Regions from separate parts of the Paenibacillus sp. FSL H7-0918 genome, predicted to be linked through region 1. Evidence: a T-box and tRNA genes for the amino acid it is inferred to sense, from the RefSeq annotation. Region 1 holds a T-box; the other holds one or more tRNA genes.
The links. The T-box of region 1 lies ahead of pheS (phenylalanine--tRNA ligase subunit alpha). A T-box ahead of a tRNA ligase gene usually reads a tRNA of that ligase, here a tRNA-Phe.
Positions count from the first base shown of each region.

Region 1 (10,921 bases):
TTTGTTTCATATCACTGTAAGGATTTTTTATAGCGTTGATATTTGATCTTGCTACACTTATTCGTTCCTCCGCTTGAAGATTATTATCTATAAACTCCTTAGTGAACTGTTCACCTTCTGCGGCTGTTAGGTTTGGACCCATTGCGATTTGCAAGGCTACAGCGGCTTGATGCAGATCACGATCCGCGCTCAGTATAAGCTTAGAGTTCTGATATATATCATCATAAAGAGAATCTGACAATCTATTAATCGTGTAATTTAAATAGAGTAGCGAGGCGACGCTGATCCCAACCAGAAGGACGGAGATTGCAGCGAAGACATAGAATAGTTTGCGTGTTACCTTGAACTCAAAGAATCCTGCCACAGTCATCTTCTCCCTGTATAAGATGATTAAGAAAATCTATTGCTGCTTAAGTAGAACCTGCAGAACGCAATCTATGGTCAGGCGTAATTTAATTCATTCACTGATGTTTGAAGGTGCTTTTGGGATAAAAGAGGTGTTGTATACATAGTGGAGAACATAGGAAAGTGTACGTGTGAGTAAATGGTAGTTTCTAGTATATCAAGTATATAGGACGTGCTGCTTATAGAGCAATCTTTACTCAGATAATAATCAAAAAGACAAAATTTAAAGTTTAGTGTATGGGCCTATTGAATTATCTATATTCAAACCGATGGTTCCTATTACCCAACTCGATCATAAATGATACCTTTTACAGCTGCTGAAAAAAAACTGCCCTTAGTCATCTTAATGACTATAGGACAGCTAATCATTCATTATTCGTTACGCAGTGCGTGAATGGGGCGAAGTCGTGCGGCTTTGTTCGCAGGCATCATTCCAAAAATCACGCCGATGAGTAAGGAGAAAATAAAAGAAATCAGTACCATATCCCAAGCAATGGAAACTGTAAGTGCAGAGTATTTACCCAGCAGCCAACTGCCCGCGATACCAATGCCGACCCCAAGCACCCCACCCAAACCGCTGAGCACGATGGATTCAATCATGAATTGAGCGAGGATATCGAATTTTTTGGCACCAATTGCTTTACGGATACCAATCTCACGTGTTCTTTCATTGACAGATACGATCATGATGTTCATGATTCCGATGCCGCCGACAAAAAGTGAGATGCCTGCTATGCCTGCAAGCGCCATGGAAAGTGTATCTGTTGTGGAATTGACAGTTTCCAGCATTTCCTGAGAATCAAACACACTAAAAGCATTATCCGCATAATTGAATTTAGCATCAAGCGTACTTTCCAGTTTTTCTTTTGCAGCTGCTACAGTATCTGCTGAAGTTGTCTTAATGGTGATGGAACGGACGCCTTTACTTTTTAATTGGCGTTCTGCAGTGCTTATAGGAATTAGTATGATATCGTCGTTGGAACCACTTAGACTGGAGCCTTTTGTTTCTAAAAGCCCAACGATTTTATAGCTAATTCCGTTTAACTGGACCTTCTGCCCTACAGGATTGTCTGTACCGAATAAATCTTCGGCCGTACCTGAACCGATCAACGCTACCTTTTGCCGGTATTCGTTATCAATATCAAGTAAGAAGCGGCCCGCCTGTACATGAAAATCTTTAACCTCCTCATAAGAGGGGGTGATTCCTTCTACAGTTACACTAACGTTGTCCGTTTTGTTCTTGGCTGTAGCATTGCCGCTGATCACAGGAGCTACATTTGCTATACCCTCTATATCCCCTAGAGCAAGGGCTTCCTCATAGGTGAGAGAGGTAGTCGCCCCACGGCCAGTAATGTTTACAGTGAGTTGGTTTGTGCCTAGTCCGTTTAGCTGCTCTGTGATCTGTGAAGTAGTTCCTTGTCCAACAGAAACAAGAATGATGACCGAAGAGACTCCAATAATAATCCCAAGCATCGTTAAAAAAGCTCTAACCTTACTGCTGTTGATGCTCTTCAGGGCCATTCGCATGCTTTGGTACAATTTCACCCCGCATTCCTCCGATCTTCCACGAGGTTGCCATCCTGAATACGAATAATCCGCTCCGCTTGTTTAGCTATTTCCAGATCATGTGTGATAAGGATAATGGTATGTCCTTGCTTATTCAACTCACGTATCGTTTGCATGACTTCCTGCCCCGTTCGCGTATCCAGTGCCCCGGTTGGTTCATCGGCGAGTAGAATAGGGGGAGATCCCGCCATAGCCCGGGCAATCGCTACCCGCTGTTGCTGTCCTCCCGAAAGCTCAGAAGGGCGGTGATGCATCCGATCCTCTAGCCCTACTTTAATGAGTGCTTCCTGTGCTAGTTGTCTTCTTTCCCGATGGGGGAGGCCACGATAAATCAATGGCAGCTCCACATTTTCAATGGCTGACAGCTTGGGGAGCAGGTTGAAATTTTGAAAGATAAAGCCGATCTTCTCATTGCGGATCGTTGCGAGCTTATTGTCGGATAACTTGCGAACCTCTTGTCCATCTAGAAGATAACTTCCTTCATCGGAGATATCGAGGCAACCAAGCATATTCATGAGTGTTGATTTACCAGAACCGGAGGGACCAATAATAGCTACGAACTCCCCCAGATCAATTGTAAAGGAAAGGCTATTTAAGACCGTCATGGTTTCTCCGGCCATTGTGTAGCCGTGGGACATGTCGTGAACTTCGATCAGAGGTGCTGAAGCACTCATCTGCCGCCACCTCCGCCACCACCTGGTGCGCTGCCCATACCACCAGCGCCACCTCCGGTGAAGCCGCCACCCCCACTAAAGCCACTGCCGCCGAAGCCAGCGCCACCCATACCGCCCATACCACCTCTAGTTTCCGTTTCCGTGCTGGTTGTTCCGGTTTTCGTAGAGATTACGGTAGGGATGATCACCTGGTCCCCTTCATGGAGTCCGCTGACAATTTCAATGCTGCTCTCATCATGGAGACCCACTTCGACAGTGACCATCTGTCCTGAGCTATTGCCGCGATTTCTTCCACCGGCAGCGCCGCTGCGAGCGTCAGGAGCCCCGCTGGGCATAGCGCCGCCGCGAGCATCAGGAGCCCCGCTGGGCATAGCGTCGCCGCGAGCGTCAGGAGCCCCGCTGGGCATAGCGCCGTCGCGAGCGTCAGGAGCACCGCTAGGCATTGGTACTTGGCCCTCGCCAGCAGTTTTGGAAGTTGTGACTGAACCCGCTGCTAGAGGAATAGAAACTGTGTATTTTCCGTTTCTTTCTTGTACAGCTTCAATAGGTACTGTTAATACATCCTTTTTCTCAGCAGTGGTTACTGAAACTTCCGCAGACATTCCAACAAGAGCACCTTCGGAGCTTGTTAGACCTATGGTAACATCGAAGAGGGAAACACCGTTTGAGGCGGTGCCCTCATTAGCTATTTTCGTAACCGTTCCCTTGAATTCCGTATCAGGCAGAGCATCCAATGAAATAGTGGCAGGCATCCCTAGCTTTACAGTAGGAATATCAAGCTCATCCACCTGCACAACTACACTTAAATTAGCATAATCGGTAATGTCGATGAGTTCAGAGCCGTCCATGGCTTTTTCGCCGCTTGCAATATTAACTGTCGTTACAGTTCCATCAATAGGAGCCGTTAACGGATCAGGAGGAAGCATATCTTCTTGGACAGAAGCTATTTTTTCCTGTTGCGCCGAAATGTCGGTTTTGGCCTTTTCAATCGAACGTTTGGCATTGCCTAGCTCATCTTCTGATGCACCTGCCACGGCCAGCTTCTTATATTGCTCCTGCTTGTCCTCAAGATCGGTCTCAAGCGAGGCAAGTGAAGCTTGCTCCTGCTTGAGATTGTCACTCAGATCATTGCCTTCAAAGGTAATCAAAGTCTGGCCTTTTTTCACGAGATCGCCCTCTTTGACAAGAACCTCAGCTGCCGTCCCGCTGTCCTTCGTTTTTACTTTACCAGTTTCTGTAGCAATCACGGAGCCGGCTCCGGATACACTAACTACGATATCGCCCTTTGTAACGGTAGCTGTATTAATAGGCACTTCAGCGGCTTGACTGTTCTTATCAGGTAACAATGTATAAACCAGCATTCCTGCTGTGGCTACAACTACTACTCCAAGAGTCCAGAACACTATTTTTTTCTTCTTCATTTCTATCCTCCCTAGCTCATCATATTAATTGCCGGATGTATTGCTGGTGTCTGGATCTGTGCCAGAAGTAGAGTTGCTGTTCGAAGTCGTTGATGCCCCCTGATAAGTGACGACATAGGTTTGTGTTCCCAGCAGATTTCGATGGCCTTGGAATTCGTCGTATAGATTCAACCGGATTGCGCCGCCACCCAGTGTTTTGTACAGGCTGCTTGTGAAGGTTGTGGTGTACGACTTGAAGTTACCTAATTGTAGATCTGTGCCAAGTGTTAATGTTTTTTCCATGCTTTGTCCTAAGGGGTCAATCAGCTCCAACACCAGTTTGTGCTCGTAGGTGCCTGATTCATAAAGCGTGCTGGCTGACATGTTGTAGGTTAGTGCAGTGCTGAGCGTATCTTTACCAGCGGTGACGGTGGCGACTGCATTTGTAACGGATAGGGTATAAGGAAACATTTCCACGTTCAAAAGATTGCCTTTGGGCTCCACTCCCAGCTGGTTCAGTCCAAGTGATACCGTATTGATGTAACCCGTCGATTGGCCGTCAGGAGCGGTAAGCTTGCCTTCTGAAACACCCTCCCCGATATAAAGGACAAGGTTCGCTGGATCTATACCTAGAGGGAGCTTACTCCAGAGTGTGACCAGACTTTTTCCGTTAGGACTGGTGGAGGTTTTGGACTGGGTGACTTCGGCTTCATAATATTGATTGTCTTGTGTTTTGTAATAGGCTACGAGTTGAGCCTGTTCGGATTTACGCGATTCCTCACTGTTCATTTCTAGTTCTGTGTACAAGAGATTTGAATCTGTACCTGGGTACACGAGGGTCCGGCGTACAAGTAATTCCGCTTTTTTACCTTCAAGCTCAAGATGGAAAGAATTTTCAGCTGCAACACTCTGTACTCGGCTGTCCAGTTGGGTAGTACTTAGAGAAAGGAAGTTAAGCTTACTTTCACCTGAAGTTTCTTGCAGGGTGATTTTTAATTGATTGAAAGTATAGCTATAAGGAACATTGGCTACGACATACACAGCAGCCGATTCATTTGGACGGAGGATGGTTTGCGTACTTTCTGAGACAACCTGGGAAGTGCTGCTGATGTCACTTTCTCCAGCTTTGACGACACTTGTAAGCGCAGGAAGCTGAACAGAGGTCGATTTAGTGTTGCGGATGTTGATTTTAGCCACGATCTGGTCTTTGTCGGACCAAGGGAGTCTTTGAATGTTTGCAATTTTGACAACAAATGTTCCGTGACTGTTCTCAATGGGGTATTCCGTGTCCTGCCAATTGTTAGTTTGCAGCGTGTAAGGGATCTGATAATAGGCGGTAGGAAAAATGATCTTGCCTTCAGCAGCCGGCTCAGTCATTTGCAGCTGCAATGTTCCTTGATTGAGTGTGAGTGGTACATCTGCGCTGAGTTCAATAATCTTTTCTTCAAGCGGTTTCAATGTTAGGCTGGCAAAATCCTTCGTATCTACCGGAAAGCTATACCCTTCAGCGGCTTTAATAGCAAGTTCATAGGCAGGCACATTCACCGCTTTGTTGCCGCTATTTTTGATGCGGAACTGTAGTGTCCACTTTGCGTTGCCATTGTCAGCATAGACGTTAGCCGTTTTCAGCTGTGTTTCGACTGTATTATTGCTGATTGTAAGCTTCTTCGTGACATTGCTGGCTACGACAAGATCCGGTGTTGTTGCAGCGGGGAGATTGTAGGCGACAACCGGCAACGCTATTTTTAATGAGGCATCTTCTCCGGCAAATTGCAGCGCCATGTTGTCTGTCTTCATATAAGAAGGGATTTCCGTCAAATAGTAGATCGTCTTCTTTTCCTGAGGCTGTACTTTATAGCTGGTGCTGGTGTCATCAAGCGCGAGTTCAAATACAGATCCTCCAGCGGAAGCGAGGTATCCTTTAAGTCCAGTATCACTGAGCACCTTGGTTCCTTGATTAGTGAAGCTAACACCAACCTTGGCATAGACCTTACCGTTATATTTATAAATTTGCAGGCTCTCTGCCTTGGTGGTTACAGGGAGATTGTTTAGGGTGATCTTTTTACTCTGCCCTCTGGCGACAGCTTGTGAATATCCTGTTGGTACGGTGAAGTTCCCTAGCTTTTTTTGATAATCGGTGGTGTTGAAGTCCCATCCGTACAATGAAATTTTGACCCCGTTTAAAGAGGTGGATTTGCCGATGTTTACATAGTAGGTGATAGATTGACTGCTTTTCGCGGCAATGGATTTGATGGTTGCACTGCTGGTAATAGGGCTTCCTTGAATAACTGTACCGCCGCTAGTAGTTACTTTGGAGAAAAAGTCCACCAGATTGAGGCTAGCGTTGCTTCCATTAGAGTAGCTGAGTGTGTATGTAAGAATATTTCCGCCATCCTGAGTTAATAAGCTGACATCCGTCAGCTTTGCGCTGATGTTAGTCTTCAAGGCTATGGAGCCTAGTTTATCCAGAGCGGATACAGTAGCTGTTGTTGCTACTTTGGGGGATGTAGTCCCGGCCGAAGCGGCATGAACTCCATACGCTGCAGATTGGCTAAGTACAGCTGTGCTTAGCAGCACCGCGGCTACTTTTATTCTCCGTACATGCATTTGATTTCCTCCCAATAGGATAGTTAATAGTCTGCGAAGGTGCACCCGAGTGGATAAGCAAGCCTTCCTAGTAATGGAAATTATCAAGCTCCGCTGAATGTTAGCTGAAAAAAAGTTCTGAAAATGGCTCTGAAGCTTAAAGCCAGCTTAAAAGAAGATAAAAATTAGCCTAATTTTGTCCAGCTTGTCAAAACGACAGATTTTGCATATAATAAAGAGACATATCTCTTGTAGTAAAGAGATACCTGACAATTAGCATGAATTGTGAAATGCAGTGATGGAGAAGAGTACACAGTGCCTGACTTACAGGGAGGAGACGCCGCGGATTGAGAGCGTTTCTAAGAAGCAGAGCTGTCGAAGTTCACTCCGGAGCAGTTCCCTGAATTCCTTAAGCTGTCTAATAGGGAAGGGTAGGGGATACCGGTCACAGACCGTTATTTCTGTATAAAGTGAGATAGGTATCTGTCCAGCCAAAAGAGGGAATGAAGCTCTTAAGGGGAACAGATCAGCTTGTCTAACAAGGGTGGTACCACGGTCTTTTCGTCCCTTACCGGGAGGAAAGGCCTTTTTTTGTTGAACTAGACAATGATTGAAGGGGGCTGTACACGGCCATGAAAGAGAAGTTGGAAGCATTGAAGGTTGAAGCGCTGGCTAAGCTGCAGGAGGTTATGGATCCGCAGGTACTAAATGATCTAAGAGTGAAGTATCTCGGTAAAAAAGGTGAGCTTACAGAGGTTCTGCGCGGTATGGGAGGACTTAGTGCTGAGGAACGTCCGGTAATCGGGCAAGTAGCGAATCAGGTTCGCAGTGCTATTGAGGAGATTATCGGCGCGAAGCAGGAGGCTTTTCAAGAGCAGGAAACCCAGCAACGTCTGCAGGCTGAAAAAGTAGACGTAACCTTACCGGGTCGCCGTATGCAGCAAGGGGGCATTCACCCGCTTAGCAGAGTCGTACAGGAGATTGAGGATATTTTTATCGGCATGGGCTACCGTGTAGCTGAAGGTCCGGAAGTAGAGACCGATTATTATAACTTTGAAGCTCTAAATTTGCCTAAGAATCACCCGGCACGTGATATGCAGGATTCTTTCTATTTAACGGATGACCTGTTAATGCGCACACAAACCTCGCCGGTACAGATTCGTACTATGCAGGCTATGAACGGTGAAGCTCCGGTAAAAATCATCTGCCCGGGTAAAGTATTCCGCCGTGATGATGATGATGCAACGCATTCCTTCCAGTTCCACCAAATCGAAGGTTTGGTCATTGGAAGTAACATTCGAATGAGTGATCTGAAGGGCACCCTGCAACAATTTGTGCAGGAGATGTTTGGACCGAATACAGGCATTCGTCTTCGTCCGAGCTTTTTCCCATTCACTGAGCCAAGTGTTGAAGTAGATGTAAGCTGCTTCAAATGTGGCGGCGATGGCTGCAGACTATGCAAGCAAAGCGGATGGTTAGAAATCCTTGGCGCAGGTATGGTGCATCCAAATGTACTGAAAATGGGTGGCTATGATCCTGCTGAGTACAGCGGCTTCGCTTTCGGAATGGGTGTAGAGCGGATTGCGATGCTTAAATACGGCATCGATGACATCCGACATTTCTATAGTAATGACATGAGTTTTGTGAAGCAATTCAAGGGCGTTTAGTTTTTGTGGGCGCGTTGGCTGATAGTGGCGGAGAATGGCTTTGGAGCATTCTCCCATAGGAAGCAGCGCGAACGACAGTGAAATAAATACATCTGAAACATAAAGGAAGTGAGCGGATATGAAAGTATCAACCGGATGGTTGGCTGATTATACATCGATTGAAGGAGTAACCGCCGAACAGCTAGCGGAGAAGATTACCGCTGCCGGCATTGAGATTGACGGCGTAGAGCGCCGCAATAAAGGCATTTCCGGCATCGTAACCGGCTATGTGAAATCAAAGGAAAAACATCCTGATGCAGACAAGCTGAACGTATGTATCGTGGATGTGGGCCAAGATGAGGAGCTACAAATCGTTTGCGGCGCAAAAAATGTAGCTGCAGGTCAAACTGTACCTGTAGCAATGGTTGGCGCTAAGCTGCCAGGACTGGATATCAAAAAAGCCAAGCTGCGCGGTGTCCTGTCGCAAGGAATGATCTGCTCGGCCAAAGAATTGGGACTGAATGATAAATTGCTTCCAAAAGAGCAACAAGAAGGTATTCTTGTGCTGCCTGAAGGGACAGAGATTGGTCAGGATATTTCCAAGGTCCTCGGCTTAGATGACGAGATTCTGGAATTCGATCTGACTCCGAACCGTTCAGATTGCCTCAGCATGATTGGTGCTGCTTATGAAGTAAGTGCAATTCTTGGGCGTGAAGTTAAATTACCTGATCCAAAAAGCGAAATGATTGAGATCAGTGGTCCTGCTGCGGATTCCATTTCCGTCAAGATTGAAGATGAAGAATACTGCAGCCATTATGCAGTTCGTTATATTGCAGGTGTTAAACCTGCACCATCACCGCTGTGGATTCAGAATCGTCTGATGGCTGCTGGGGTTCGTCCAATTAATAATATTGTGGACATTACCAATTATGTGATGCTGGAATATGGACAGCCGCTGCATGCTTTTGATGCAGATAAAGTACAAGGTGGAGAACTCGGCGTTCGTCTTGCCCATGAAGGTGAAGTTTTGGTTACACTTGACGGTCAAGAGCGTAAGCTAGAGCCGCAAATGCTCGTTATCGCTGATGGAGTAAAAGCTGTAGGTCTGGCCGGAGTAATGGGTGGACGGGATACAGAGGTTACTGCTGAGACGGTAAACCTTGTTCTGGAATCTGCTAAGTTTGATGGAGGAACGATTCGTAAAACCTCGCGTCAATTGGGACTTCGCTCGGAAGCCTCCCTTCGTTTCGAGAAGGAAGTGGATCCAAGTGCAGTTATTCCTGCATTGAACCGTGCAGCCGTACTGATTGCACGTTATGCTGGCGGATCGGTCCATGAAGGCATCGTGCAAGCAGGAACTGACGCTGTTCAAGAGAAGGTTCTCACCTTGTCCTTAGAGAAACTGAATCGTTATCTGGGAACGGATTTGTCCTTGTTGGAAGTGAAGACATTGTTTGGCCGTCTACATTTCAAATGTGGAGATACCGCACAAGGGCTGATTGAAGTTCAAGTCCCAACCAGACGTGGCGATATCAGCTATGATGTTGATCTTATTGAAGAAATTGCCCGCCTGTACGGGTATGACAATATTCCAACGACTCTAATTGAAGGAATTACAACGCCAGGAGCACTAACTCACAAGCAAGCGCTCCGTCGTGAACTGCGTCGCCTATTGTCACATGGCGGTTACCAAGAGGTGATGGGTTACTCCTTCATCCAGCCGCAACAAAGCACAATGTTCCCTGAGTTATCAGAAGGAGCAGTAGCGGTGAAGCTGGCTATGCCGATGAGTGAAGAACGCAGCGTACTGCGTACCAGCCTTCTACCACAACTCTTGGATATTGCCAGCTACAATACCAATCGTCGTCAAAGCGACTTGGCATTGTTTGAAATCGGCAACGTCTTCTTCACGGATGAAGAACAGTTGACTCGTCAGCCACGCGAACTGCCGGTGCTGGGGCTGCTGCTTAGCGGAAGCTTAACAGTGAAGCAATGGAATGTTTCGGCACATCCTGTGGACTTCTTTGATTTGAAGGGTGCGCTGGAAACTGTATTTGCTCATTTAGGGCTGACCGATAAAATCGTCTATGTAGGAGATAGTCCAGAAGGATATCATCCTGGGCGTTCCGCGTCGGTATATTTACTCGGAAACGAGGGTCGTGTGAAGATCGGAACGATGGGACAGATTCATCCGGATCTGCAAAGACAGCTGGATCTGGTGGATACTTATGCGGCAGAAATTTTATTGCAGCCGTTATATGAAAGTGCGCAAAGCCGTTTGCAATATAATGAGCTTCCGCGTTTCCCAGGAATGGAGCGGGATATTGCTGTGGTCGTGGATTCCGCTGTACCAGCGGGCGATCTGCTAGCTTCCATCCGCGATAACGGAGGTTCTTTGCTCCAGTCCGTACAGGTATTTGACGTTTATACTGGTGGTAAGCTGGAGAATGGAAAGAAGAGCATCGCGATCTCACTGCTGTATCGTCATAGTGAACATACACTGACTGATGAGGAAGTAGGAGAGGTGCATGAGAAGGTATTAGCATCTCTTCAACAAACTTTTGGTGCAGAATTAAGAAAGTAGCAGGAATTGTGTAAAGCCGCAGCGAATCCATTTAGAAACTGAGATTCGCTGCGGCTTTTT
Region 1 covers NZ_JBBOWJ010000002.1:148,294-159,214, reverse strand. The annotation lists gene MHI15_RS14775 (sensor domain-containing diguanylate cyclase) at 1-364, opposite strand, end outside; gene MHI15_RS14770 (ABC transporter permease) at 778-1,950, opposite strand; gene MHI15_RS14765 (ABC transporter ATP-binding protein) at 1,947-2,645, opposite strand; gene MHI15_RS14760 (efflux RND transporter periplasmic adaptor subunit) at 2,642-4,066, opposite strand; gene MHI15_RS14755 (hypothetical protein) at 4,091-6,652, opposite strand; T-box leader at 6,918-7,203, shown strand; gene pheS (phenylalanine--tRNA ligase subunit alpha) at 7,264-8,298, shown strand; gene pheT (phenylalanine--tRNA ligase subunit beta) at 8,417-10,861, shown strand.

Region 2 (10,921 bases), on a different contig from region 1:
GCAAAAAATCCGCTAAGCAGCAAAGCCATATACTGTATTTTTACAACACTTACACCCACGGATTGAGCCGCATGTGGATTTTCACCCACTGAACGAATGCGCAGTCCAAGCGGTGTACGGTTTAATAGATAGTAGACAACAAACACAGCCAATATAGAAACATACGTCAGAATGTGATGCCCCGATAAAATAGGTCCAAGCACCGGGATATCCTTCAACAAAGGAATCTGGACACTAGGCAGAACTTTACTCGCCAGCGAAGTGGAAGAACCCTTGTCGCCACTAAGCAGATAGAGGATAAACACAGTGCCTCCCGAAGCGAACATATTAATGGCCACCCCCCCGAGAATGATATGTGTTTTGAATTTCAGGGTGAAAAAAGCTAATATTCCAGCGATCAATGTTCCAGACAGCACCGCCCCAAGCAGACCTACCCATGCGCTATGTGTATAGCTGCTTATGATGACACCCGCTAAAGCGGCAACAAGCATAATGCCCTCCATCCCAATGTTAATGATCCCTGCACGGTTGGAGATGAGTGCGCCGAGCGCGGCGAACAGAATCGGAGTCGTCACGCGAAGGACAGAGAACGCAAAGTCAGTTGTAAAAATCACATCAAACAAACTATTCACGCTTCCTTCGCCTCCTTCAAGAGCATCCGATTTTTCCAGAACTTCAGAAATTGCTCAGCCGAAATCAGAAGAATGATAATTGCCTGTATGATTGAGATCATCTCTGAAGGTACATCAGACAGACGCGCCATCATGTCAGCCCCAATTCGAATGTACGCTAGGAATAATGCAGAGCCGATTACGGACAGCGGATTATTTTTGGCTAACATCGCTACAAGGGCACCATCCAAACCATAACCAGGCAGTGACGTCCATTGGAAACGGTTATACATCCCCAGCACTTCTACGGAACCCCCCATACCTGCGATAAAACCTGCAATCAAGTGGACGAGAATAATAACCTTGGCTGTCTTCATACCGGAATAACGGGCAAAGTCCCGGTTGATGCCTGTCATGCGCAGCTCATATCCCCATTTCGTTTTGTATAGGAATAGATGAGCTGCAATAATAAGCACGATAACGATAATAAGACCGGTATGAATACGGGTGCCCGAGACCATTTTACTCAGCAGTGCCGTTTTCTCGAATTTGTAGGATACATTGGCAAAAGCTTTAGCATCACGCAGATGATAGTTCAGTAGGTATAGCCCTACTCCGAACAAAATATTATTGAACATTAAGGATGTAACCAACTCATTAGCATTCCATTTTGCCTTCAGAATACCAGGTATTGCCGAGAGCAACGCTCCTACAATTGAACCTGCAGCAATAGCTACCATCGGATGCAGCCAGCCGTCCAGCGTTAAATGAATAGCCAATACGGAAGTTACAACACCGGAGAAATAGAAAATCCCTTCAGCTCCCAGGTTGAACATATTGGCTCGAAACAACAAGGATACTGCCAACCCAGTGAACATGAGCGGAATCGCCATCTCAATCACATTACCAATATGACCTTTACTGGATAACGGCTCTAATAGGAATATACCAATCGTCTTCACAGGCTGATTACTGACCAAAGAGATGATCAGAAAGGCAATAGCGAGTGCAATAACGATTACCGCCGATGTCCGAATGTACTCAAAATATTTAACTTTAAACATGATTTACGGCCCTCCCGATGTGCTCCTCGTCCTGTCGATGAATCCCCAGCATATAAAGACCTAATTCTTCCTCACTAACCTTAGATGGCTCCTCAAAAAAGGCAACAATCTTACCCTCGTACATTACTAACAGACTATCGCTGATCTCCAAGATCTCATTCAAATCTGCCGACACTAGCAAAATCGCGCAATCGTCTGAACGTAATTCCAACAACTTTTGATGTATGAACTGGGCTGCGCCTATATCCACACCCCGTGTCGGCTGTTCTGCAATAAGCAGCTGCGGTTCAGTCGAACACTCTCTAGCTACGACTACCTTCTGCATGTTACCACCTGACAACATTCCTATGGGCTGAGAAGGTCCTGAACAGCGGACTTTAAATTCCTCTACAAGGGATACTGCTAGTTTGGCAATTCGTGAGCCATTCAAAAAAAGACCTTTATTCATTGCTTTTGTACGATACTGAGTAGATAGCAGATTATCAGCTATGCTTGCTTCACTAGCGATCCCTTGCCGCATCCGATCCTCCGGTATATAGGAAACGCCTAGCTTACGAATATCCAAAATATCCGATTCACGGATATCCTTTCCCTTCACTAGTACAGAACCCTGACTTGAGACACCTCTCAAGCTACCTGTAAGAGCTTCAATGAGCTGTGTCTGCCCGTTGCCTTCTACACCAGCAATCCCAACGATCTGCCCACCACGTACTTCAAAATTGATATCTGACAATAACGCTTTACCATCTGCATCATTCACACCGAGTCCCTGCACCGATAGTACTGGCTCACTAACAGCCAGAATCTCTTTGTCATATTTCAGCACGACATCTCTGCCGACCATTAACCGCGAGATTTCCTGTTCTGTCACATCCTGTGTTTGAAAAACACCTTCACTACGGCCGCTGCGCATAATCGTAATTCTGTCGCAAATCGCTTTGACTTCCTTTAATTTGTGCGAAATAAAAACTATCGTATGCCCCTGTTCCCTTAATTGCTTAAGCTCGCGGAACAATTCCTCTGTTTCCTGTGGAGTCAACACCGCAGTTGGCTCATCAAGCACCAGAATTTTCGCACCACGCAGCAGCGCCTTAAGAATCTCAACCTTTTGCTTCATCCCAACTGTAAGATCCTCTACTTTTGCCTTTGGATCCACGGCCAGATTGTATTTCCTTGCGGTCTCTTCCGTCATGCGCACAGCCTCGGCATAATTAATGCCAACTCCTCTGCGCGGCTCCATACCCAGCACCATATTCTCTGCCACCGTAAAAGAAGGTACCAACATGAAATGCTGGTGGACCATGCCGATACCTCTATCAATGGCGTCCTGAGCGGATTGCAGCTTTACTTTTTCACCCTTGATATAGATCTCGCCTTCACTTGGCTCTTCCATGCCGAACATAATCTTCATTAAAGTCGATTTACCAGCACCGTTCTCACCTGCAATCGCATGTATTTCTCCCTCACGTAAAGAAAAATGCACGTTTTTATTTGCAACGACGCCATTGGGATATACCTTGGTAATTCCCCGCATTTCCAGCAGAGCTGTGTACATAGGTCTCAACGCCTTTCAACTTGGAGGTCTGCAAAAATATACAGCTGGAATTCCCCTGACTAGAAGAATCTCCAACTGTAGGTTTATCTCTATAGAGCTGATCTTAAGGTTTAAAGCTTAAAGCTTAAGGCTTAAGGCTTAACTGCGTTACGAATAGCTTCTACCTCTGCGGTTTCCATCCCCATCGCATTATCCACTTTAACTTCTTTATTGATCAGCTTTTGCTTCACTTCTTCAACCTTGGCCTGAAGATCAGCCGGGAATACATTTTTATAAATATCATTCTCAGCAATACCTACACCATCATCTACAAAGCTCAATACATCACGTTTGCCCATTTCTAGCGTACCCTCTTGCAATCTCTTCACTGCACCTAGAATAGCCGTATCAATCTTTTTAATAGATGAAGTAACGATTAGATTTGCTTTTTCACTATCCGTATCGTTAATCAACATTGCCTGATCGGAGTCTACACCAATTGCATATTTTTTCTTCTCTTTAGCTGCGTCAAAGATCCCAAGACCTGTACCCCCAGCCACGTTAAAAATAACATCCACACCGGAGTTATATTGAATTAGAGACAGCTCCTTACCTTTTGCAGGGTTAACAAAATCACCAGCGTACGACACAGCCACTTTTACATCAGGATCAACGTACTGAGCACCTTGAATGTAACCGACCAAGAAAGCATTAATCCCCGGAATATCCATACCGCCGACAAACCCAATCACATTCTCAGGGGTAGCATTCGGCATATCCGATTGTGTAGCTAATGCTGCTACGGCACCTGCCAAGAAAGATACTTCATTTGTCGCATAAGACATGTTGTACATGTTATCTGGTGCTTCATCGATGTCGGTATCATAATTAATGAATTTTTTGTCTGGATACAATTCTGCCGTTGCATTAAACATCTCTGTAATTTCAGAACCGCCAGAAATAATTACATCCCAATCCTCGGAAGCGATATCGTTAAATGTAGGCTCCCATTTCGTTTTATCAACGCCCATTTCAACAACCTTTGTTACTGCACCAAGTTCATCCTTAACCTTTTGCAAGCCGTTATTAGCGGAATCAAAAAATGATTTATCCCCAAGTGTCCCCGGAATCAGCAATACAACCTTGAGTTTATCCCCTGCACCTGTTTCTCCACCCTCAGCAGCGTTTGATCCAGTATTCGCAGAAGAACCGTTATTGGACGTGTTATTCCCACATGCTGTGACCAGAACCATCACCATTAATAACAACAAAGAAAGAACTTTTTTATTCATTACTCTATTCCACCCCTAATTTTAGTTGGTTAGTAATCCGCAGAATCCTATCTTCACCCATTGTATAATTCACGGTTCAAATGGAAATTCTCTTTTTTCCAAATAAAGTATCATTAAAAGTAATAAATTTAACGTTTAGGCTCAAAAATAGCAATAAAAATACCATTATTATTAATAATCCGCTTTATTTCCGAACGAGATGGCCAGTCAGGTTGCGAACTTTCGGATTTATTGATACGATCATAACAAATATTATTAAAAATAATTATATGATTTCGGTCATTGTTTTGTACGATTCGGCTAAAACATAAGTATTGGAGGATCATCATGGATCGTGTTCTATATATTGTAAGTGCCACACATGAGCTAAATACTTATATCCCTCCACACCAGCATGAATGCTACGAACTAGTCTATTATTTACAGGGGGTAGGGACAACCAATGTTGGCCCACGAAGTTACCATTTTCGCTCCTCTTCTTTCGCGCTTGTGCCACCCAATCATAAACATGACGAGCACCACCGTGAGGATGCAAATGTATTATTTGTAGGCTTCCACTCAGAACACCCTAATATGAGTAATCTGCTCGGCGTATATGAAGATGATAAAGATCAGACCGTTCTTCAAATCCTGCTGCGAATGAAAGCAGAGTTTACACGCAAGCAAGACGGATTCTCTGAGCTTCTAAACCTACAAATGAGCGAGATTACCGTCCATCTTATGAGGCTTCTTAGTGCCTCTGGATATCAATCCCCAACAGAAGATCGAGTACAATATGTCCTTAATTATATGAATGAGCATTATCGCCATAAATTGTCCGTCGAAACACTATCAGAAATGTCCGGATATAGTTACGATCGTTTTCGCCATCTATTTAAAGAACGTTTCGGGTCTTCACCCCTGCGGTATTTGCTGTTAAAACGCCTGGATTATGCAAAGTCTCTATTACGTCATACTCAGATGCAAATCTCTGAAGTATCTGCTGCTGCAGGTTTTGTGAACGATGCCCAATTCTGCAATATGTTCAAACGAGAAATAGGTCTTACCCCGCGAGCATTCCGCATTAATAATCAATCAGGTTAATCACTAATCAGATTAAAAAAAGCCGTTGAAATAGAGAAACTCTCTATTCAACGGCTTACTGCTGTAAACCCAAGGACATAAAGAAAAAAGGTTTGTAAGATTGCTTATAAAAGCATTCTTACAAACCTTTTTAAGATACCGGCGAGAGGACTCGAACCTCCACGGTTTCCCACTCGATTTTGAGTCGAGCGCGTCTGCCATTCCGCCACGCCGGCACATATGAACTAAATGGAGGCGCCACCCAGATTTGAACTGGGGATAAAGCTTTTGCAGAGCTTTGCCTTACCACTTGGCTATGGCGCCATGAAAACTTGGAGCGGACGACGGGAATCGAACCCGCGACCCTCGCCTTGGCAAGGCGATGCTCTACCGCTGAGCCACGTCCGCATAAAATGGCTGGGGATATAGGATTCGAACCTATGAGTGACGGAGTCAAAGTCCGTTGCCTTACCGCTTGGCTAATCCCCAATAACATTTTAAAGTAAAATGGGGCGACTGATGGGTCTCGAACCCACGAATGCCGGAACCACAATCCGGTGCGTTAACCCCTTCGCCACAGTCGCCATATTAAGTTGATATTGTTGCCATTATTCATTTTAAAGTAAATGGGGCGGCCGATGGGTCTCGAACCCACGAATGCCGGAACCACAATCCGGTGCGTTAACCCCTTCGCCACGGCCGCCATATTAAACTTTAGAAAGAACTTGGCAGGGGCAGCAGGAATTGAACCCACACCAACGGTTTTGGAGACCGTTGTTCTACCTTTAAACTATGCCCCTAAAAACTGGTGGAGGATGATGGATTCGAACCACCGAACACTCACGTGAGCAGATTTACAGTCTGATGCGTTTGGCCACTTCGCTAATCCTCCAAGGATGGTGCCGGCGAGAGGACTTGAACCCCCAACCTACTGATTACAAGTCAGTTGCTCTACCAATTGAGCTACACCGGCATGGCACTCATTCTTTTGTGATGATAAATGGTGGCTCGGGACGGAATCGAACCGCCGACACGAGGATTTTCAGTCCTCTGCTCTACCGACTGAGCTACCGAGCCATGATGAAAATGGCGGAACCGACGGGATTCGAACCCGCGATCTCCTGCGTGACAGGCAGGCATGTTAGGCCAACTACACCACGGTTCCAAAAGATATAATTGCTTAAGTTAATTGGTTGCGGGGGCAGGATTTGAACCTGCGGCCTTCGGGTTATGAGCCCGACGAGCTACCGGGCTGCTCCACCCCGCGTCAGTAAGAAAGTGTTATGGTGGAGGCTGAGGGGATCGAACCCCCGACCCTCTGCTTGTAAGGCAGATGCTCTCCCAGCTGAGCTAAGCCTCCATAAACAACAATTGTTATTGTACCAAAGTCCACTAGGATAAATCAAGTGAAAATTTGGTGACCCGTATGGGATTCGAACCCATGTTACCTCCGTGAAAGGGAGGTGTCTTAACCCCTTGACCAACGGGCCATACTAATTAAAAATTTGTGGCGGAGAGAGAGGGATTCGAACCCTCGAGACGCTTGTGGCGCCTACACGATTTCCAATCGTGCTCCTTCGGCCAAACTCGGACACCTCTCCATATGGCTCCCCGAACAGGACTCGAACCTGTGACAACTCGATTAACAGTCGAGTGCTCTACCAACTGAGCTATCAGGGAATATTCATACCAGGCTTGATGCCTGAAAACTGAATCCGAAACGAATCTGCATTCTAACTATAGGATAAGCCCTCGACCGATTAGTATTGGTCAGCTCCATGCATTACTGCACTTCCACCTCCAACCTATCTACCTCGTCGTCTTCAAGGGGTCTTACTAATTGGGAAATCTCATCTTGAGGGGGGCTTCACGCTTAGATGCTTTCAGCGCTTATCCCGTCCGTACGTAGCTACCCAGCCATGCTCCTGGCGGAACAACTGGTGCACCAGCGGTACGTCCATCCCGGTCCTCTCGTACTAAGGACAGCTCCTCTCAAATTTCCTGCGCCCACGACAGATAGGGACCGAACTGTCTCACGACGTTCTGAACCCAGCTCGCGTACCGCTTTAATGGGCGAACAGCCCAACCCTTGGGACCTACTTCAGCCCCAGGATGCGATGAGCCGACATCGAGGTGCCAAACCTCCCCGTCGATGTGGACTCTTGGGGGAGATAAGCCTGTTATCCCCAGGGTAGCTTTTATCCGTTGAGCGATGGCCCTTCCATGCGGTACCACCGGATCACTAAGTCCGACTTTCGTCCCTGCTCGACTTGTAGGTCTCGCAGTCAAGCTCCCTTATGCCTTTGCACTCTGCGAATGATTTCCAACCATTCTGAGGGAACCTTGGAACGCCTCCGTTACTCTTTAGGAGGCGACCGCCCCAGTCAAACTGCCCGCCTGACACGGTCCCCGTACCCGGTAAGGGTACTAGGTTAGAACCTAGATACGATCAGGGTGGTATCCCAACGGCGCCTCCACCGAAGCTTGCGCTCCGATTTCTACGGCTCCCACCTATCCTGTACAGATCGTACCCAAATTCAATATCAAGCTGCAGTAAAGCTCCATGGGGTCTTTCCGTCTTGTCGCGGGTAACCTGCATCTTCACAGGTATTAAAATTTCACCGGATCTCTCGTTGAGACAGCGCCCAAGTCGTTACGCCATTCGTGCGGGTCAGAATTTACCTGACAAGGAATTTCGCTACCTTAGGACCGTTATAGTTACGGCCGCCGTTTACTGGGGCTTCGGTTCATAGCTTCGGGTTACCCCTAACCACTCCCCTTAACCTTCCAGCACCGGGCAGGCGTCAGCCCGTATACTTCGCCTTGCGGCTTCGCACAGACCTGTGTTTTTGCTAAACAGTCGCTTGGGCCTTTTCACTGCGGCCCCCTCGTGCTATTCACACTACCGGGGCACCCCTTCTCCCGAAGTTACGGGGTCATTTTGCCGAGTTCCTTAACGAGAGTTCTTCCGCGCGCCTTAGAATTCTCTTCTCGCCTACCTGTGTCGGTTTGCGGTACGGGCACCTTCTCCTGGCTAGAGGCTTTTCTTGGCAGTGTGAGATCATGACCTTCGCTACTACAATTTTCGCTCCCCATCACAGCCCAGCCTTAATGATGTGCGGATTTGCCTACACATCAGCCTCACTGCTTAGACGGACATCCATCAGTCCGCGTCACTACCCTCCTGCGTCACCCCATCGCTCATAGCGGATTACGGTGGTACAGTAATTTCAAACTGTTGTCCTTCGACTACGCCTTTCGGCCTCGCCTTAGGTCCCGACTTACCCTGAGCGGACGAGCCTTCCTCAGGAAACCTTGGGCTTTCGGCGGATCAGATTCTCACTGATCTTTTCGTTACTCATACCGGCATTCTCACTTGTGTAGTGTCCAGCGCTCTTTTCAGTACACCTTCAACCCCTACACAACGCTCCCCTACCCCAGATACATAGTATCTAGCCATAGCTTCGGTGGTGTGTTTAGCCCCGTTACATTTTCGGCGCAGAGTCACTCGACCAGTGAGCTATTACGCACTCTTTCAATGGTGGCTGCTTCTAAGCCAACATCCTGGTTGTCTGTGCAACTCCACATCCTTTCCCACTTAACACACACTTGGGGACCTTAGCTGATGGTCTGGGCTGTTTCCCTTTTGACAATGGATCTTAGCACTCACTGTCTGACTCCCGGCAATAAGTATATGGCATTCGGAGTTTGACTGAGCTTGGTAATCCTTGCGGACCCCGCACCCAATCAGTGCTCTACCTCCACTACTCTTATACCGAGGCTAGCCCTAAAGCTATTTCGGGGAGAACCAGCTATCTCCGAGTTCGATTGGAATTTCTCCGCTACCCCCACCTCATCCCCGCACTTTTCAACGTACGTGGGTTCGGGCCTCCAGTGCGTGTTACCGCACCTTCACCCTGGACAGGGGTAGATCACACGGTTTCGGGTCTACGTCCACATACTAATTCGCCCTATTCAGACTCGCTTTCGCTGCGGCTCCACCTTCTCGGCTTAACCTTGCATGTTAAACGTAACTCGCCGGTTCATTCTACAAAAGGCACGCCATCACCCATTAATAGGGCTCTGACTTTTTGTAAGCACACGGTTTCAGGTTCTATTTCACTCCCCTTCCGGGGTGCTTTTCACCTTTCCCTCACGGTACTGTTTCACTATCGGTCGCCAGGTAGTATTTAGCCTTAGCAGATGGTCCTGCTGGATTCATACGGGGTTTCACGTGCCCCGCACTACTCGGGATCCGTCTCGGAGAGAATACAGTTTAGGTTACAGGGCTTTTACCTCTATCGCGGGCCTTTCCAGACCTCTTCACCTACCATATTCCTTTGTAACTCCATGTGAGACGTCCCACAACCCCTAAGAGCAAGCTCTTAGGTTTAGGCTGTTCCGCGTTCGCTCGCCGCTACTGACGGAATCACTATTGTTTTCTCTTCCTCAGGGTACTTAGATGTTTCAGTTCCCCTGGTCTGCCTCTACATTTCCTATGTATTCAGAAATGAGTAACTGCGAATTACCACAGCTGGGTTTCCCCATTCGGACACCCCCGGATCAAAGCTTGCTTACAGCTCCCCGAGGCAGTTTCGTTGTTCGCCACGTCCTTCGTCGGCTCCTGGCGCCTAGGCATCCTCCGTGTGCTCTTATTAGCTTAACCTTGATTCTTCCGAAGAAAAATCTCACTAATAACATTTACTTGTTTGCACAAGTTGCTAAAAGATGTTCTAAAACGCAAATTCGTTTCGGTATCCAGTTTTCAAGGATCAAGTCTTACTTGAGAGCTTAAACTCTCAAAACTGAGCAACGAGTGAGTAACAGGCCTAAACCTGAGTTTTGGAAGCTTAGCTTCCGATTTGAATGTTCTCATTGCAGAGAACGATTCTCCATAGAAAGGAGGTGATCCAGCCGCACCTTCCGATACGGCTACCTTGTTACGACTTCACCCCAATCATCTACCCCACCTTCGGCGGCTGGCTCCCTTGCGGGTTACCCCACCGACTTCGGGTGTTGTAAACTCTCGTGGTGTGACGGGCGGTGTGTACAAGACCCGGGAACGTATTCACCGCGGCATGCTGATCCGCGATTACTAGCAATTCCGACTTCATGCAGGCGAGTTGCAGCCTGCAATCCGAACTGAGACCGGCTTTGATGGGATTGGCTCCACCTCGCGGCTTCGCTTCCCGTTGTACCGGCCATTGTAGTACGTGTGTAGCCCAGGTCATAAGGGGCATGATGATTTGACGTCATCCCCACCTTCCTCCGGTTTGTCACCGGCAGTCACTCTAGAGTGCCCAACATTACTTGCTGGCAACTAAAGTTAAGGGTTGCGCTCGTTGCGGGACTTAACCC
Region 2 covers NZ_JBBOWJ010000001.1:2,186,630-2,197,550, forward strand. The annotation lists gene MHI15_RS09795 (ABC transporter permease) at 1-632, opposite strand, end outside; gene MHI15_RS09800 (ABC transporter permease) at 629-1,675, opposite strand; gene MHI15_RS09805 (ABC transporter ATP-binding protein) at 1,668-3,230, opposite strand; gene MHI15_RS09810 (BMP family ABC transporter substrate-binding protein) at 3,362-4,501, opposite strand; gene MHI15_RS09815 (AraC family transcriptional regulator) at 4,829-5,584, shown strand; tRNA gene MHI15_RS09820 (tRNA-Leu) at 5,721-5,799, opposite strand; tRNA gene MHI15_RS09825 (tRNA-Cys) at 5,814-5,887, opposite strand; tRNA gene MHI15_RS09830 (tRNA-Gly) at 5,897-5,971, opposite strand; tRNA gene MHI15_RS09835 (tRNA-Gln) at 5,978-6,052, opposite strand; tRNA gene MHI15_RS09840 (tRNA-His) at 6,072-6,147, opposite strand; tRNA gene MHI15_RS09845 (tRNA-His) at 6,191-6,266, opposite strand; tRNA gene MHI15_RS09850 (tRNA-Trp) at 6,290-6,363, opposite strand; tRNA gene MHI15_RS09855 (tRNA-Tyr) at 6,370-6,455, opposite strand; tRNA gene MHI15_RS09860 (tRNA-Thr) at 6,461-6,536, opposite strand; tRNA gene MHI15_RS09865 (tRNA-Phe) at 6,565-6,640, opposite strand; tRNA gene MHI15_RS09870 (tRNA-Asp) at 6,651-6,728, opposite strand; tRNA gene MHI15_RS09875 (tRNA-Met) at 6,754-6,830, opposite strand; tRNA gene MHI15_RS09880 (tRNA-Val) at 6,848-6,923, opposite strand; tRNA gene MHI15_RS09885 (tRNA-Glu) at 6,979-7,053, opposite strand; tRNA gene MHI15_RS09890 (tRNA-Ser) at 7,072-7,164, opposite strand; tRNA gene MHI15_RS09895 (tRNA-Asn) at 7,168-7,243, opposite strand; rRNA gene MHI15_RS09900 (23S ribosomal RNA) at 7,304-10,229, opposite strand; rRNA gene MHI15_RS09905 (16S ribosomal RNA) at 10,462-10,921, opposite strand, start outside.
Region 2: it has a tRNA-Phe gene. The T-box ahead of pheS (phenylalanine--tRNA ligase subunit alpha) is inferred to sense a tRNA for this amino acid. The anticodon was not compared.